DNA from 2 places in the Bradyrhizobium sp. B097 genome. Region 2 is predicted to be linked to the other one. Evidence: predicted binding sites of a transcription regulator. Region 2 holds the regulator's gene; the other holds the start of a gene.
What was found. The regulator LexA, encoded in region 2, represses DNA repair genes until DNA is damaged. The targets are predictions, from matches to a motif close to TGTTCNNNNTGTGTTCNG.
Positions count from the first base shown of each region.

Region 1 (7,724 bases), 3.8 Mb from region 2:
CCAGGCCTCGTGGTGGGACAAGGTGCCTTCGAAGTTCGAGGGCTGGGGCGAGAACCGCTTCCGCGACGCCGGCTTCCGCGCCGTGCCGGGCGCGATCGTGCGCCGCTCCGCTTTCATCGCCCGCAACGTCGTGCTGATGCCCTCCTTCGTCAATCTCGGCGCTTACGTCGATGAAGCCACCATGATCGACACCTGGTCGACGGTCGGCTCCTGCGCCCAGATCGGCAAGCGCGTACACATTTCCGGCGGCGTCGGCATCGGCGGCGTGCTCGAGCCGCTGCAGGCCGAGCCCGTGATCGTCGAGGACGACTGCTTCATCGGCGCGCGCAGCGAGGTCGCCGAAGGCGTGATCGTGCGCAGGGGCGCGGTGCTGTCGATGGGCGTGTTCCTGGGCGCCTCGACCAAGATCGTCGATCGCGAAACCGGCGAGATCTTCGTCGGCGAGGTCCCGGAGTACGCCGTCGTGGTGCCGGGCACGCTGCCGGCCAAGCCGCTGAAGAACGGCCAGCCCGGGCCGGCCACCGCCTGCGCCGTGATCGTCAAGCGCGTCGACGAGCGCACCCGCGCCAAGACCAGCATCAACGAGCTGCTGCGGGACTAAGGAACGCACCGTCACCCTGAGGTGGCCGCTTCTTCAGCGGCCCTCGAAGGGTCGACGGCCCGACTGTGGCCGTGCATCCTTCGAGGCTCGCTCCGCTCGCACCTCCAGCGACAAAGGCGAAGCCTTTGCGCGGGGATGACGGGTCTAGACTGATCGAACCAAATTCCATCCGACGCCGACAAAACTCCGGGCCGCGAAACATTGCCGCTGTCCGGAGCTTTTTCATGGACTGGGCCAATTACCTGTTCGGCTTCAAGGGCCGCGTCAACCGGGCCAAGTTCTGGCTCGCAGCACTGATCATCGTGTGCTGGATGATATTCCTGGCCGCGCTGGTGATCTTGGCGGGCCTCGGCGGCAAGCGCGGGTTCGGCTTCAATGTCGACGACATCTTCCGGGCGTTCGACCCTGATAGCTACAGATCGCTGACCCTTGCCGGTTTGCCCGCGCTGCTGGTCAAGGCCAGCGGGACGGCACTGTTCGTCTGGGTCTACATCGCGGTCTCGATCAAGCGCCTGCACGACCGCGACAAGAGCGGCTGGTGGATGGTCCCGTTCTTCGCGATCCCAGGCCTCATGAGCCAGTTCTCGGACCGGCTTCCCGATGATTCCTATTGGGTGATGGCCGCGGGCGCGATCGTCTTCGTGTTCTATATCTGGGGCTTCATCGAGCTGGCGTTTCTGCGCGGCACCTCTTACCCCAATCGCTATGGTCCCAATCCGCTTGGAAAAACCCATGTGCGGCAAGGCGGCGACCGCGGCAACGGGTCGCGCTCCAGGCAGGGCTGGGATCAGCAGAGCGAGCTCGAATGATGCCGCACAAAGCTGGTCCACCCGCGGTGTGACGTGTTAAGCGAGGCGCATGAGTGATGCCGTCTCGATTACCCGCGATCTGGTTCGCTGCCCCTCCGTCACCCCGGCCGACGCCGGCGCGCTTGGCGTTCTTGAAAATTTGCTGAAAAGCGCAGGCTTCGACGTCCACCGCGTGACGTTCTCCGAGCCCGGCACCGCCGATATCGACAATCTCTATGCCCGCATCGGCTCTTCGGCGCCGCATATCACCTTCGCCGGCCACACCGACGTGGTGCCGCCCGGCGATGAAGCGGCGTGGACGCTCGGCGCGTTCTCCGGCGAGGTCAAGGACGGCTATCTCTACGGCCGCGGCGCCGTCGACATGAAGGGCGGCATCGCCTGCAGTGTCGCCGCCGTGCTGCAATATCTAAGGGATCATGGCGGCAAGCCGCGAGAAGATGGCAACGGCTCGATCTCCTTCCTGATCACCGGCGACGAGGAAGACGTCTCGATCAACGGCACCGTCAAGCTGCTGAAATGGTGCGCCGAGCGCGGCGAAAAGTTCGACCATTGCGTGCTCGGCGAGCCCTCCAATGTCGAGGTGCTCGGCGACATGATCAAGATCGGCCGGCGCGGCTCGCAGTCGGGCACGCTGGTGGTCGATGGCGTGCAGGGCCACGTCGCCTATCCGCACCGCGCCTCGAACCCGGTGCCTGATATCTCGCGGCTGATCGTGGCGCTGAGCGACGAGCCGCTCGATCACGGCAGCGCGCAATTCCAGGCCAGCAACCTCGAATTTACCACGGTCGATGTCGGCAACACCGCAAGCAATGTGATCCCCGGCCAGGCGCGGGCGAAGTTCAACATCCGCTACAACGACAACCACACCCAGGAGAGCCTGCGGCAGCTGGTCGACGAGCGGCTGGCGAAGGCCTGCGGCAACCGCATCCGCGCCCACATCGATTGGCAGCCGTCGAACTCGAACGTGTTCGTCACCCAGCCCGGCCCGTTCACCGATCTCGCGGTCGCCGCGATCGAGGAGGTCACGGGCCGCAAGCCGGAACTCTCCACCTCGGGCGGCACGTCTGACGCGCGCTTCATCTCGGGCTATTGCCCGGTGATCGAATTCGGCCTGGTCGGCCAGACCATGCACCAGATCGACGAGCGCACGCCGGTGGCCGATCTGGAGAAGCTGACGAAGGTCTATCGTGGCGTGCTGGACCGGTATTTTGCGTAGTCCTCTTCTCCCTCGCCCCGCTCTTGCGGGGAGAGGGTCGGGGTGAGGGGTCTAACCGCAAAGATGGTGAGCAACGGACTCGCGGAGAGTCCCCCTCACCCGGATCGCATTCCGCTGCGCTGCATGCAATCCGGCCTCTCCCCGCAAGCGGGGCGAGGCTAGGAGAGAGCGCCGCCTAGCTAGACAAAAACGTCGAAAACAACCCCATGCACAGTAGGGATTGGGGCTGCTCGTCATCCGCCCGCACCAGATATGGTCCGTAGGATGGGTAGAGCCAACGGGTCCGCGCAAAGCGCGGCCCGATGATAAACTCCGCGAAACCCATCATGTGGGCCGCGGATTCGAAGTGATGGGTTTCGCTTCGCTCGACCCATCCTACCGGATCATTCACACCGCCTAATAATCCACCCGCATCAAATAGAGCCCGTCCGGTGGCGCCACGGGGCCGCAGGCGGCGCGGTTGCGGGCGGCGAGTGCGCCAAAGAGATCGTCAGGGCTCCAGCGGCCCTCGCCGACCCAGACCAGCGAGCCGACCATCGAACGCACCTGGCTGTGCAGGAACGAGCGCGCGGACGTCACGATGTTGATGGCATCGCCCTCGCGCGTGACGTCGAGCTGATCGAGCGTCTTCTCCGGCGACTTGGCCTGGCACTCGGTGTCGCGGAAGGTGGTGAAATCGTGCTTGCCGAGCAGTCGCTGCGCGGCCTCGTGCATCGCGTCGGCATCGAGCGCCCGCGGCACGCGCCAGACGCGACCGATGTCGAGCGCGAGGTTCGCACGGGTGTTGGTGATGCGATAGAGATAGTGCCGCTTGATCGCCGAGAACCTCGCCTCGAAATCGTCTGATACGATATCAGCCGCCAGCACGCCGATCGGATTGGGCCGCAGATGCGCGTTCAGCCCGTCGCGGAAGCGGCCGGGCGGAAATTGCTTGGCGATGTCGCAATGCGCGACCTGGCCGCGCGCATGCACGCCGGCATCGGTACGCCCGGCGCCATGGACGCGCACGTCCTCGCCGCAGATCGCCTTGACCGCCGTCTCCAGCGCGCCCTGCACGGTCGGCGCGGTGTCCTGGATCTGCCAGCCGGAGAACGGCGTGCCGTCATATTCGATGGTGAGCTTGTAGCGGGGCATCAGGCGAGCCGCGCGGGCGGCTTCAACGGCGTGCCGCGCAGAAAATCCGCGGCCTTCATCGGCGCCTTGCCGGCGCGCTGCAGTTCGAGGATCCGGACCGCGCCATCGCCGCAGGCGATCGCAAGATTGTCGTCGAGCACATCGCCCGGCTCGCCCGCGCCTTTCGCCAATTCGCAACGCAGGATCTTCAGCCGCACCGGCTCGCCCTCGCCCAAAAGCTCGCACCAGGCGCCGGGGAACGGCGAAAGCCCGTGAATGTGCCGCAGCACCGCGTGCGCCGCCTGCTTCCAGTCGATCCGCGCCTCGGCCTTCTCGATCTTGGCAGCGTAGGTGACGCCGGCCTCGCTCTGCTTCGTCAGCTGCAAGCCGCCACGCTGCAGCGCGCCCATTGCGCGTACCATCAGATCGGCGCCGAGCGGCGCCAGCGCGTCGTGCAGGTCGGATGCCGTCATGCTGTCCGAGATCGGCAGCCGCTCGGCCATCGCGACGTCGCCGGTGTCGAGGCCGACATCCATCTTCATCACCATCACGCCGCTTTCGGCATCGCCCGCCATGATGGCGCGGTTGATCGGCGCGGCGCCGCGCCAGCGCGGCAATAGCGAAGCATGCAGGTTGAAGCAGCCGAGCTTCGGCGCGTCGAGAATCGCCTGCGGCAGGATCATGCCATAGGCCACGACGACGGCGGCATCCGCGTCATGCGCGTGAAACGCCTCGAGCGCTTCCGGAGTCTTGAGGGTCTTCGGCGTCAGCACTGATATGCCGAGGCGACGCGCCTCCTGCTCGACCGGCGTCGGCTGCAATTGCAGGCCGCGCCGCCCGCCCGGCTTCGGCGCGCGGGTGTAGACCGCCACGACCTCGTGGCCATGGGCCACCAGCTCCAGCAGCGTCGGCACCGCGAAATCGGGCGTGCCCATGAAGATCAGGCGAAGAGGCATGACGAGAACTCGGTCTGTTCCTTCCCTTGCGGGGAGAGGATTCGCATATCAAGCGCGCGGGTCTTTCCGCGAATTCGGTTGGCCTCTCCCGCTTGCGGGGGAGGCCGGATCGCATCGAAGATGCGATCCGGGTGGGGGCTATCTCAGCGATACGACTCGTGGAAAGACCGCCACCCCAACCCTCCCCCGCAAGCGGGAGAGGGAGTCGAGTGCCGATGGCGATCCTACTCCGCCGCGCGCTTGGCGGCCTTCTCGAATTTCTTGAACACGCGGTCGCGCTTCAGCTTCGACAGATAGTCCACGAACAGCACGCCGTTGAGGTGGTCGATCTCGTGCTGGATGCAGGTGGCATAGAGTCCTTCCGCATCCTCCTCGTGCACCTTGCCGTCGAGGTCGGTGAAGCGCAGGCGCACCCGCGCCGGGCGCTCGACCTCCTCGTAATATTCGGGGATCGACAGGCAGCCCTCTTCGTAGACCGATAGCTCCTCCGAATGCGAGATGATCTCCGGATTGATGAACACCCGCGGCTGCGGCGTGGTCTCGCCGTTCTCGTCGCGCTTGGCGAGGTCCATGGTGATCAGCCGCAGCGGCTGCGCGACCTGGATCGCCGCGAGCCCGATGCCCGGCGCGTCATACATGGTCTCGAGCATGTCGTCGGCGAGCTTGCGGATCTCCGGCGTCACCTTCTCGATCGGTTTCGATACCAGACGCAACTGCTTGTCCGGCAGGATGATGATTTCTCGTAATGCCATGGCGGCGATTTAAGCTGCTGACTTCATGGGGTCAATGCGCTCAGGAACCGGTTAAGACAGCCTTAACCACGTTTCTTCAGACAACATTAACCAAGGAATTTAAGGGAGTGTTTACCATAAATGTTCCCTTTTCGTTCGATGGCGATGCCGAATCGGCTACAACTGATGGCATGAACGAGATTCTGCTCACGATCGGCGACCTTCCCCTCCGTGTCTCCGACGCCCTGATCGGCCTTGGCACGCTGGCGCTGGTCCTGCTGCTTGCCATCGCAATGGTGATCGCGCGCGCCAGCCGGCGCGGCGCGGAACTCGCGATGGCCCAGGCCATTCGCGCCGATGAGCTGGAAGAGCGGCTCGCCGACATGCTGCGGGCGCAGAGCGAGGCCTCCGGGCGGGTCGACGCGATGGGGCAGGCACTGGCCGGCCGTCAGGCCGAGATGGCCCGCGCGGTCAACGAGCGGCTGGACTCGGTGACCCACCGGGTCGGCCAATCGATGGAACAGACCACGCGCAACACGATGGATTCGCTGCGGGTGCTGCACGAGCGGCTCGGCATCATCGATCACGCGCACAAGAACCTCAACGAGCTCACCACCCAGGTGACGACCTTGCGCGACGTGCTCGCCAACAAGCAGTCGCGCGGCGCGTTCGGCCAGGCGCGGATGGAAGCGATCGTCCAGGACGGCATGCCGAAGGGCTCGTTCGAGTTCCAGTACACGCTGACCACGGGCAAGCGGCCGGACTGCGTCGTGTTCCTGCCCGACCAGCGTCCGCTCTGCATCGACGCGAAATTCCCGCTCGAGGCCATGACCGCGCTGCACGATGCGCGCAGCGACGAGGAACGTAAATTCGCCAGCCAGCGGCTGCGCGCCGACGTGCTGAAGCATGTCAGCGACATCGCGGAGAAGTACCTGATCCCGGGCGAGACCCAGGACACCGCGCTGATGTTCGTGCCGTCGGAATCGGTCTATGCCGAAATCCATGACGGCTTCGACGACGTGGTCCAGAAGGCCTATCGCGCCCGGGTCGTGCTGGTGTCGCCCTCCCTGCTGATGCTGGCGATCCAGGTGATGCAGCAGATCCTGAAGGACGCCCGCATCCGCGACGCCGCCGACCAGATCCGCAACGAGGTGATGCATCTCGGCGACGACCTCAGCCGGCTGCGCGAGCGCGTGCTCAAGCTGCAAAACCACTTCGGCCAGGTCAACGAGGACGTCAGGCAGATCCTGATCTCCGCCGACAAGATCGAGAAGCGCGCCGGCCGCATCGAGGAACTCGACTTCAGCAAGGCTGAGACCCCGATCGAAGTGCCGCGTTTCGTCAAGGGAGCGACGCCCGAGCTGTTCCCCGCCCCGCGCAAGCTGCAGGCGGGGGAGTAGTACGGACCCTCATCTCACCTCATAGTCAGTGTCATCGCCCGGCTTGACCGGGCGATCCAGTATCCCAGAGGCCTATCCGCCGCCACCCGCAATCTCCGGGTAAAGATCGTTCCAATCCGGATTGTCCTTCTCAATCAGGGAAATCTTCCATGCCCGCGGCCATTTCTTCAGCCGCTTCTCGCGCTTGATCGCGTTCTCAGGGTCATCGAATTGCTCGAAATAGACGAGTTTCACCACGTCATATTTCTCAGTGAAACTCTCGATGAGTTGCAGCTTGTGCTCACCGACTCTGCGAATGAGGTCATTTGTCACACCGATATACAGCGTGCCGCCGATGCGGCTGGCAAGGATGTAGACGTAGAAGCTGCGTGCGCCCAACTGCCGCCTCTGGGATACTGGATCGCCCGGTCGAGCCGGGCGATGACACCTGATCATGCCGCGCGATCTGCGGACATCAACATCACTAGGTGCGATCATAGAGGAGTTGTTACCAGATCCGGCCACAAAAAGACTGTCGTCGCCCGGCATGTCGGCCTCCCAAGCCATTCCATGCCGTCGATGTGTTACCCATGTCTCCGAACGGTGTTACCTAGTCCCGGTCCGCACATCGAGCCGGGCGACGACACCCTCCTAGTGGCTCGAATCTGCTACCAACGGCCCCTATGACAGCACCTGAAGCGACGTCAGACGTGCCCGCGAAGCCGCAGGGACAGGCCCCCACCTCCTGGCGCGACAGCTTCGCCGTGTACTTGCAGCCGCGCGTCCTGATCGTGCTGCTGCTCGGCTTCTCGTCCGGCCTGCCGCTGGCGCTGTCGGGCTCGACGCTGCAGGTGTGGATGAAGGAGGCCGGGGTCGATCTCGGCACCATCGGGCTGCTCGCGCTGATCGGCACGCCGTA
Region 1 is NZ_CP152412.1:651,637-659,360, reverse strand. It holds gene dapD (2,3,4,5-tetrahydropyridine-2,6-dicarboxylate N-succinyltransferase) at 1-601, shown strand, start outside; gene AAFG07_RS03055 (DUF805 domain-containing protein) at 826-1,410, shown strand; gene dapE (succinyl-diaminopimelate desuccinylase) at 1,460-2,626, shown strand; gene truA (tRNA pseudouridine(38-40) synthase TruA) at 3,023-3,760, opposite strand; gene fmt (methionyl-tRNA formyltransferase) at 3,760-4,695, opposite strand; gene def (peptide deformylase) at 4,920-5,447, opposite strand; gene rmuC (DNA recombination protein RmuC) at 5,618-6,826, shown strand; gene AAFG07_RS03025 (GIY-YIG nuclease family protein) at 6,899-7,204, opposite strand; gene AAFG07_RS03020 (AmpG family muropeptide MFS transporter) at 7,489-7,724, shown strand, end outside.
Region 1: a site for LexA is predicted at 5,569-5,586, ahead of rmuC (DNA recombination protein RmuC). Genes of this name have one in related genera too.

Region 2 (7,724 bases):
GCGACGGCGACCATGCAGGCAATGATCAACCCGAATTTCAATAATCCGGCAGATTCCGTCATGAAATATCCCTTAAAGAAAGGGCATAGCGTACCGCAACCTAGGCGCGCAGGGAAGTCGAGTTCCGACCGGCTTCAGTCCGGGTTTTTACGGTAGTTCGCCCGCGATTCATTCCCAGAGGGCACGCTCCGACAATAGCTCAACCAGCGGGGTCTTGCTGTCGAGGTGGGCCGGCGCATCTAGCGATATCGGCGTTCGTATATCGCCGTAGGTTCGATGCGCGAACATCCGGTAGCTCACGGTGAGGAACGATGGATATGCCGCCTTCGCGTTTTCAAGCTGTAGCCGCCCTTCCAGTACAGCCAGCATCATCTCACTCACGACCTCGCGACGCCGCTCGAACTCGAGCGTTTTGGGAACGACCTCGTCTATCGTAGTGAACACGATATGTGGCTGTGCGGCTAAGACGCCGGTCAGCGTAGGTTCTCGACTGACGATCGAAATCCTGCCGGATCGCGGTCGGATAATCGACGGTGGGCGTGTCGACCTCCAGTTGCCCCACGCCAACTTCAGCTTCGCCCTAGCATGCAACTGAGAAAGTGGACGAAGCTCGGCTTCCAATGCTGGATTATCCCGGAAGGCCGTTTGCAGCCCGACACATTTGATAATGGCACCTTTGCCCTTCGTGGCGTCTGTAAGCGTGCCGCCGCCTTTCACTATGTCGACCACCTTGGCTAATTGCTCCCTGGTGTAGCGGCCTCGCAAGTTCCACTGAGCACGGCAGATCTTGCACTCGCGATGTCGCCAGCCGTTGCGCTTGACTATCACGAGGGTCGTATTCTCGGGGGTGAGCTCGTGGCCGCGCGAACAATGCGTGCGAGCGGCGACGCGCTTTTTACAACCATCTAAGACGCGAGATTTGCTTCTCGCGTTAGCCAGCGCCAGCGCTCTCCGACCCCATTCCGGATGCAACTCGCAGTGCCTAAAGAAGGCCTTACGCGAACAGATTGGCGTGCGGCCAAAACCACCGATGATCGTTCGAAGGGCCTCGCCCGACTCGAGGCGCTCTATGATGGTCGCGGCTTCGGTCGAGTTCATCGTGAACTCTTGGCCACCGATGATGTCGCCCATGCAGAGCGCACATATTCTCTGAACGTGGTCGCGAGCCGCTCGATGGAAATTGGCTAAGGGCAGAACCTGTTCGCATCGTCGACAAAGCTGTGTCGTCATGGCGACCGCCTCCCGATTTTGAGCGGGAAGATCGAAATGCCATTCGGACGCACTTGCGAGGCTCGCTGCAGCGCACGTCCCGGAATCCTCGATATGCCAGTGCACAGCGGAAGGCTGCTTGGGGATATGGCTGGCTTGCGACGCGCGAAAGCCGCCCCAAGGGGGCTTGCTGTTCGCCTGCAAATCAGGTGGGATGGGGGCGGAGCGTGACAACTCCCGCCAAAGGCCTTGCCGGGCCAGTTTGGTACCAGAGCGATGGCAGGGCGATCCTTGCCGGGATCATCCGTCGCCATCGAAATCGAACGTGCCGATAGCCGTCGGCGCGAACCGGCGCATTATGCCGGGAGAGCGGCGGCTATACAAGACCCGCAAGGGGAAGGCCGTTGCGCATCGTCTCTGGCGGTGTTGTCACCCTCCCGGCGCCAGCGCTGTCCGCTGGCACCCGGCCGTGACAAGCCGGCAATTCCAGAGAAGCACCATGAAAGCACCCTTGGGAGTCCCAGCGCAGTCCGCTGGCGAGCTATATTTCCGAACCGACCTTCCCCCTGAAAAGATCTTCCAGACCATTGGTCGCCTCCGCAAAGAGGCGCGGGACGAGATAGACTGGTTGGTCCGGTTTCTCGACGATACGGACCAGCATATGGAGCGGGAGCCGGACGAGGACTTCGAGCCGTCGCTCGGTACCCAAGAGGCCTTCCCCGGGCAGGGGCGTGGCGGTGGCGGCGACGACCGTGAGCCGGACCTCGGTAGCTTCGACCGCATGCTGAACCAAGAACGCTGCAACCGGCAGCGCCTTGGCGAGGAGCGGGTCGAAGTCGACGCCGAGTTGGATCACGCCGATCTGGAGCCAGCCCTTGGCGCCCTGGATCACGATCACAGCCAGGTGCGCTGGGCCGCAGGCGGCCGTCGCGACCTTGAGCGTGATCCCGCCGAGTGCGGCATTGCCGACCTTGAGGGCCTATACGAACAGGGGGCCGAGACGCAGGACTGGCAGAAAGGGGTGCTGGCATGAAGCCGATATCCCGGAGACTTGGCCTGCAGATCATGGCCGCCGCCGCGGCGGCTCCGGCCACGGCATCAACCGCGACATCGGCAAATCCCGATGCCGAGCTAATCGAGCTCGCGCGGCAGTTCGTCGAATTAGCGCGGCATAGGGATGCATTAAACGATGAGAGCGGTCGTCTGTACGATATAGCCAGTCGGTCCTACCCTGAGGCCCGTTCGTTCGGCACCGTGGCAGCATACACTGCTGCTATCGACGCTATCGATGAGGCGGTGGGCGTCACGGCGGCGACGGCCGAGTTTGAGGATGCCATGGATCGGCTGCGGGCGATGTTTGCCCGGGTGATCACGATACGACCGAGAACCATCGAGGGCATGCGGGCGGTAGCCTCTGCGGTTCTGCATTTCGAATGGGACGGCAACAACGTCGAGTTCGATTCAGGCTTCGCAGGTGACGTCGAAGGCGCGGCGCTCGCTGTGCTGGTCGCCGGCCTGCTCGACAAGCCACTTCCGGAGCGTCTAACGGACTGGGCGGCTGCTTGGATTTGATCCCGTCCCAATAAAAGACGCCGCCGGTCTCACAAATACACGCCCGGCGGCGTTTTCTTCCTGAACTGGGACACTGAAATCCCCAGCACAGCTTAGATTGCAGGGCCTGTGCCATCGGCGACGTCAGGGGCGGGAAGGCTGTTTGTGGGTTGATCTGTGGGCTGGCATACGGCTTAGTATATTATTGCAGTAATATCAATATGTTGAGCCGATTATTATCGGCTGATGCCGCCGCTCGGGCCGCAGCGTCCGGGCTCCTATGATTTCGGCCGCGATCTCTATTTCCAGGGTATCGGCGCATCCGGTTTCGTGATGGGCGCAGTGAAGACCAGGGAGCCGCCGGCAACTGGCGGTCTCGCGCTGCGCTATGCCGCATTCATGCAGTGGCTGCGCGATGCCATCGACGCGCGCATCCGCACCACGCTCGATGGCGATCAGCGCGCGATCGCAACGGCACTGCTGACCGGCCGGCGCGATGCGATCACGACGCCGGTCAACGACGCGATGTTCATCTCCGGGCTCGGCCATGTGCTGTCGATCTCCGGCTACCACATGGCGGTGGTCGCGGGCGTCGTATTCTTCACGATCCGGGCGCTGCTTGCGCTGTTTCCGGCGCTGACGGCCGGGCACCCGATCAAGAAATGGGCGGCGGCGGCCGCGCTCGTCGCGGCGGCGTTCTACCTGCTGCTGTCGGGGGCGGAGGTCGCGACCCAGCGATCGTTCTTCATGACGGCCGTGGTGCTGATCGCGGTGATCGTCGACCGCCGCGCGATCACCTTCCGCACGCTGGCGGTGGCGGCGCTGATCGTGCTCGCGATCGCGCCGGAAGCGCTGGTGCATCCGAGCTTCCAGATGTCGTTTGCGGCGACGCTCGGGCTGGTGGCGCTGGTGCAGATCGGACTGCCGAACCTGCTGGCGTCGCCCGACCATTCGGCGACCGCACGGGTTGCGCTATGGGGCGGGCGTGAGCTCACGATGCTGATGCTGGCCTCGCTGGTGGCGGGGCTCGCGACGACGCCCTACGCCGCGTTCCATTTTCACCGCGTGACACCCTACGGGCTGCTGGCGAACCTTGCGGCGATGCCGGTGGTGTCGGCGGTCGTGATGCCGGCCGGCCTGCTCGGGCTGCTCGCCATGCCGTTCGGTTTCGACGGCGTGTTCTGGGCGATCATGGGGTTCGGCATCGACTGGATGATCCTGGTGACGCAATGGGTTGCTGCGCTGCCGGGCGCGGTCGGCCGGATGGCGGCGTTCGGAATCGGGCCGATGGTCGTGGCAAGCACGGGTCTCATCCTGCTCGGGCTGTTGCGCACGCCGCTGCGCTGGTCGGGCGCGGTGCTGTTGGTGGTGGCCTCGGTCTGGGCGCTGCGGGTGCCGCAGCCGGACGTGCTGGTCTCCGCCGACGGTCGCAACGTTGCGGTGCGGGGCGGCGACGGCCGGCTGCATCTCATGCACAGCGCGAAGGACGCCTTCCTCGTCAAGGAGTGGCTGGCGGCGGATGCCGATGCGCGGACCGCGACCGACGCGTCGCTCGGCGAGGGCGTCTCTTGCGATCCGAGCGGCTGTGTGACGCAGGGGCCCGGCGGCGCCTTCGTCGCGCTGGCGAGCCGGCCGGAGGCATTGGCCGACGATTGCGAGCGTGCGGCGCTGATCGTGACCGCGCGGCCGGCACCGCGGGGCTGCGCGGCCTCGGTGATCGATGCCGAGCGGTTGCGGCGCCACGGCGCGCTGGTGCTGCGGCGCATCAGGGACGGCTACGCCATCGATGCGGTCAAGCCCGGCGGGATCGACCGGCCGTGGTCGCCGGCGGTTCCCGGCGATGGCGAGAGCGAGACGACGCTACGCACACCCGCCAGCGCGCCGCGGCCCGCCGTGGATGCGACGCCGGCCGAGACCGATTTGCAGGGCGAAGATTAGCCGTTGTCGGGTGAGGGGCCGGTCGGCAACTCGAACAGGCCGAGATGGTATTCGTCGGAGTCAGGGCCGGCGTCGGGCTTCTTGACGAGGGTGAAGGAAGCCTCGGGGAATTGCTCCCAGACCTTCAGGTCGTCAGCCGTCACCGTCAGCCAGCCGAACCGGAACATGTAGCGGCCCGGCTCCGTGACGCGTCCAGCCTTTTGCCATGTGACCTTGTCGACCACCACGCACGTCCTCCGTGCCCGATGATGCGCCAAGGCGCGCGTCGACGCAATTCTCCAGCTGCGCCCCGGAGCCCGGCGTCCGGGGTCGCTCGAAATCGCTTAGGTCATCCGCCGCCGGACAGCTCATCCCGCGGCGACGATGCGTTCAACCCAAAAACAGCGACGCAAATGCGGAGGGGCGCCGCTCCACTATCTTCGGCTTCTGCTCGACCGGCGGATGCAGTGCCGGCAATTGCAGCACGCTGACGCGTTGTCCCTCGACGAGTTGGGTCACCAGCACATGGCTGCCGTCGGGGAATTCGACCGCGTCATGATGGCGATCGGGAACGTCGGGCTCGACTTCGTTGAACACTCCGACGCGGAAGTTCATCGTCTTGGTCCAGATCCAGCGGCTGTCGTAGCGAACGTTCTCGGCGAAAGCGAGCTCGGTGCCCGGCAGCATGCAGACCGCGACAGTGGGATCGGTCTCCGAAGCAAAGCCGCGGGTCGACGTGCCGCGGAAAGTCGTGGTGATCAGCGTCTCTCCAACAATGGCGGGGCGCGACGCCACGGCGTGCAGACTATAGTCACACATCGGATGGCTCCTCTAATCGAGGTAGCGACCCGTGCCTCTCCTTGAGGCATAGGGCCTCTACCAGAGTGGACGATAGCGAACGAGTGTCTCCTCGTTTCTGGGCGATTGTACGACTGGTCGCCCAACGCTCCCGATCACAAACACGCGACGCTGCGTGAGAGGTATCGGAGCGCATCGGGCAAACAGCACACTACCCTATCATCCAAGGAACGATCCGATGTGTCGCTCGTTCCCCGCCGCCGCAAGTATTTGAAATTCAGTATTTGCGATAGAGGCCGATCAGCTTGCCCTGGATGCGGACCCGGTTCGGCGGCAGAATGCGCACTTCATAGGCGGTGTTGGCCGGCTCCAGCGCGATCGACGCGCCGCGGCGGCGGAAGCGCTTCAGGGTGGCTTCCTCCTCGTCGATCAGCGCCACCACGATGTCGCCGGTGTTGGCGACGTCGTTGCGCTGGATCAGCGCCATGTCGCCGTCGAGGATACCGGCATCGACCATCGAGTCGCCGCGCACTTCCAGCGCATAGTGCTCGCCGGAGCCAAGCATGTCGGGCGGTACGCTGATGGTGTGGCTGCGGGTCTGCAGCGCCTCGATCGGCGTACCGGCGGCGATCCGGCCCATCACGGGGACCGCGACCGGACGGTTGCCGTCGTCCTCGGCGATCGGCGGCGTGCTTGTGCGCTTGCCGAGGGTGCCTTCGATGACGCTCGGGGTGAAGCCGCGGCGGCCGTTGCCGCCGCCGGCCGCGAGCTCGGGCAGCTTGATGACTTCGATGGCGCGGGCGCGGTTGGGCAGGCGGCGGATGAAGCCGCGCTCTTCCAGTGCAGTGATCAGGCGGTGGATTCCGGACTTCGAGCGCAGGTCGAGTGCATCCTTCATCTCGTCGAACGAGGGCGGTACGCCGGCCTCCTTCAGACGTTCATTGATGAAACGCAGAAGTTCGTACTGTTTGCGCGTGAGCATCTCGAGTATTCCCCCGGTTGGTAGCGTCGTTCGATTCCGAGACTTTTCAGGCGGGGCCTGACCTCAGGAGCACGGTGCTCATCACAAGCGCTCCCTCGCGGCCTCCCATTTGTACACACCAGTACTCGAAACAAATCATGAACGGACACTATATGTTCGATATGTGTTCCGCAACCACTTAATTTCCGGTGAACGCATCCGGCGAGCGCTCAAGCGATGCGGTCTGCGCCGTCACTCGGGCAGTGTCAGGATCTCGCATTCGCTGCCTTTGACGGCGGCGGGCGCAAACGGTGGACGCACGAGAAGTGCCCGTGCCGCAGCGAGATTCCCGAGCAGGGACGAGTCCTGCTGCATGACAGGCGTTGCGATCAGCGTGCCGTCCTCGCGCGCCTCCAGACGCGCCCGCAGATAGTCCTCGCGCTGGTCGTTGGCGGCGAGGTCGCGGCCGAGCAATGCGCTCGCGCGGCGATGATGAACAGCTTTTCGGCCGCTCAACGCCCGAATCAACGGCACCAGAAACAGGAAGGCGCAGACATAGGAGGACACCGGATTGCCGGGCAGGCCGATCACCCGCATTGCGCCGAGCCGGCCATGCATCATCGGCTTGCCGGGCCGCATCGCGATCCGCCAGAACGCCATCTTGACGCCCTCGGCCTCCAGCGACTGCTTGACCAGGTCGTGGTCGCCGACCGAGGCGCCGCCGGTCGTGATCAGGATGTCGGCACCGGTCTCGCGCGCCCGGCGGATGCCGGCGGTGGTGGCTTCCACCGTGTCGGCGGCAACCCCGAGATCGACGGTCTCGGCGCCTTCGGCGCGGGCCAGCGCCCGCAGCGCATAGCCGTTGGAATAGACGATCTGGCCGGCGCCGGGCTCCGAGCCCGGCATCACCAGCTCGTCGCCGGTCGCCAGCACCGCGACCTTCGGACGGCGGTGCACCGCAAGCTCCGGATAGTTCATGGCGGCCGCCAGCGACAGCGCGCGATCGGAGAGGCGGCTGCCGGCATCGAGCAGTACGTCGCCTTCACGGAAGTCGACGCCGGCCGGGCGGATGTGCCGTCCGGCGGCAGCTAGCTCGGTGATCGTGATGTGGTCGCCGTCGACGGCGGTGTCTTCCTGGATGATGACGGCGTCGGCGCCGTTAGGGATCACGCCGCCGGTAAAAATTCGCACCGCTTCGCCGGCGCCGACCATTCGCTCGAGCGGCCGGCCGGCGGCGACTTCGCCGATCACTCTGAGCCGGGCCGTCAGATCACCGGCGTCGGCCGCG
Region 2 is NZ_CP152412.1:4,436,084-4,443,807, forward strand. It holds gene AAFG07_RS20905 (hypothetical protein) at 1-62, opposite strand, end outside; gene AAFG07_RS20910 (hypothetical protein) at 169-1,131, opposite strand; gene AAFG07_RS20915 (hypothetical protein) at 1,709-2,242, shown strand; gene AAFG07_RS20920 (hypothetical protein) at 2,239-2,781, shown strand; gene AAFG07_RS20925 (ComEC/Rec2 family competence protein) at 3,007-4,698, shown strand; gene AAFG07_RS20930 (hypothetical protein) at 4,695-4,922, opposite strand; gene AAFG07_RS20935 (hypothetical protein) at 5,068-5,496, opposite strand; gene lexA (transcriptional repressor LexA) at 5,753-6,457, opposite strand; gene glp (gephyrin-like molybdotransferase Glp) at 6,689-7,724, opposite strand, start outside.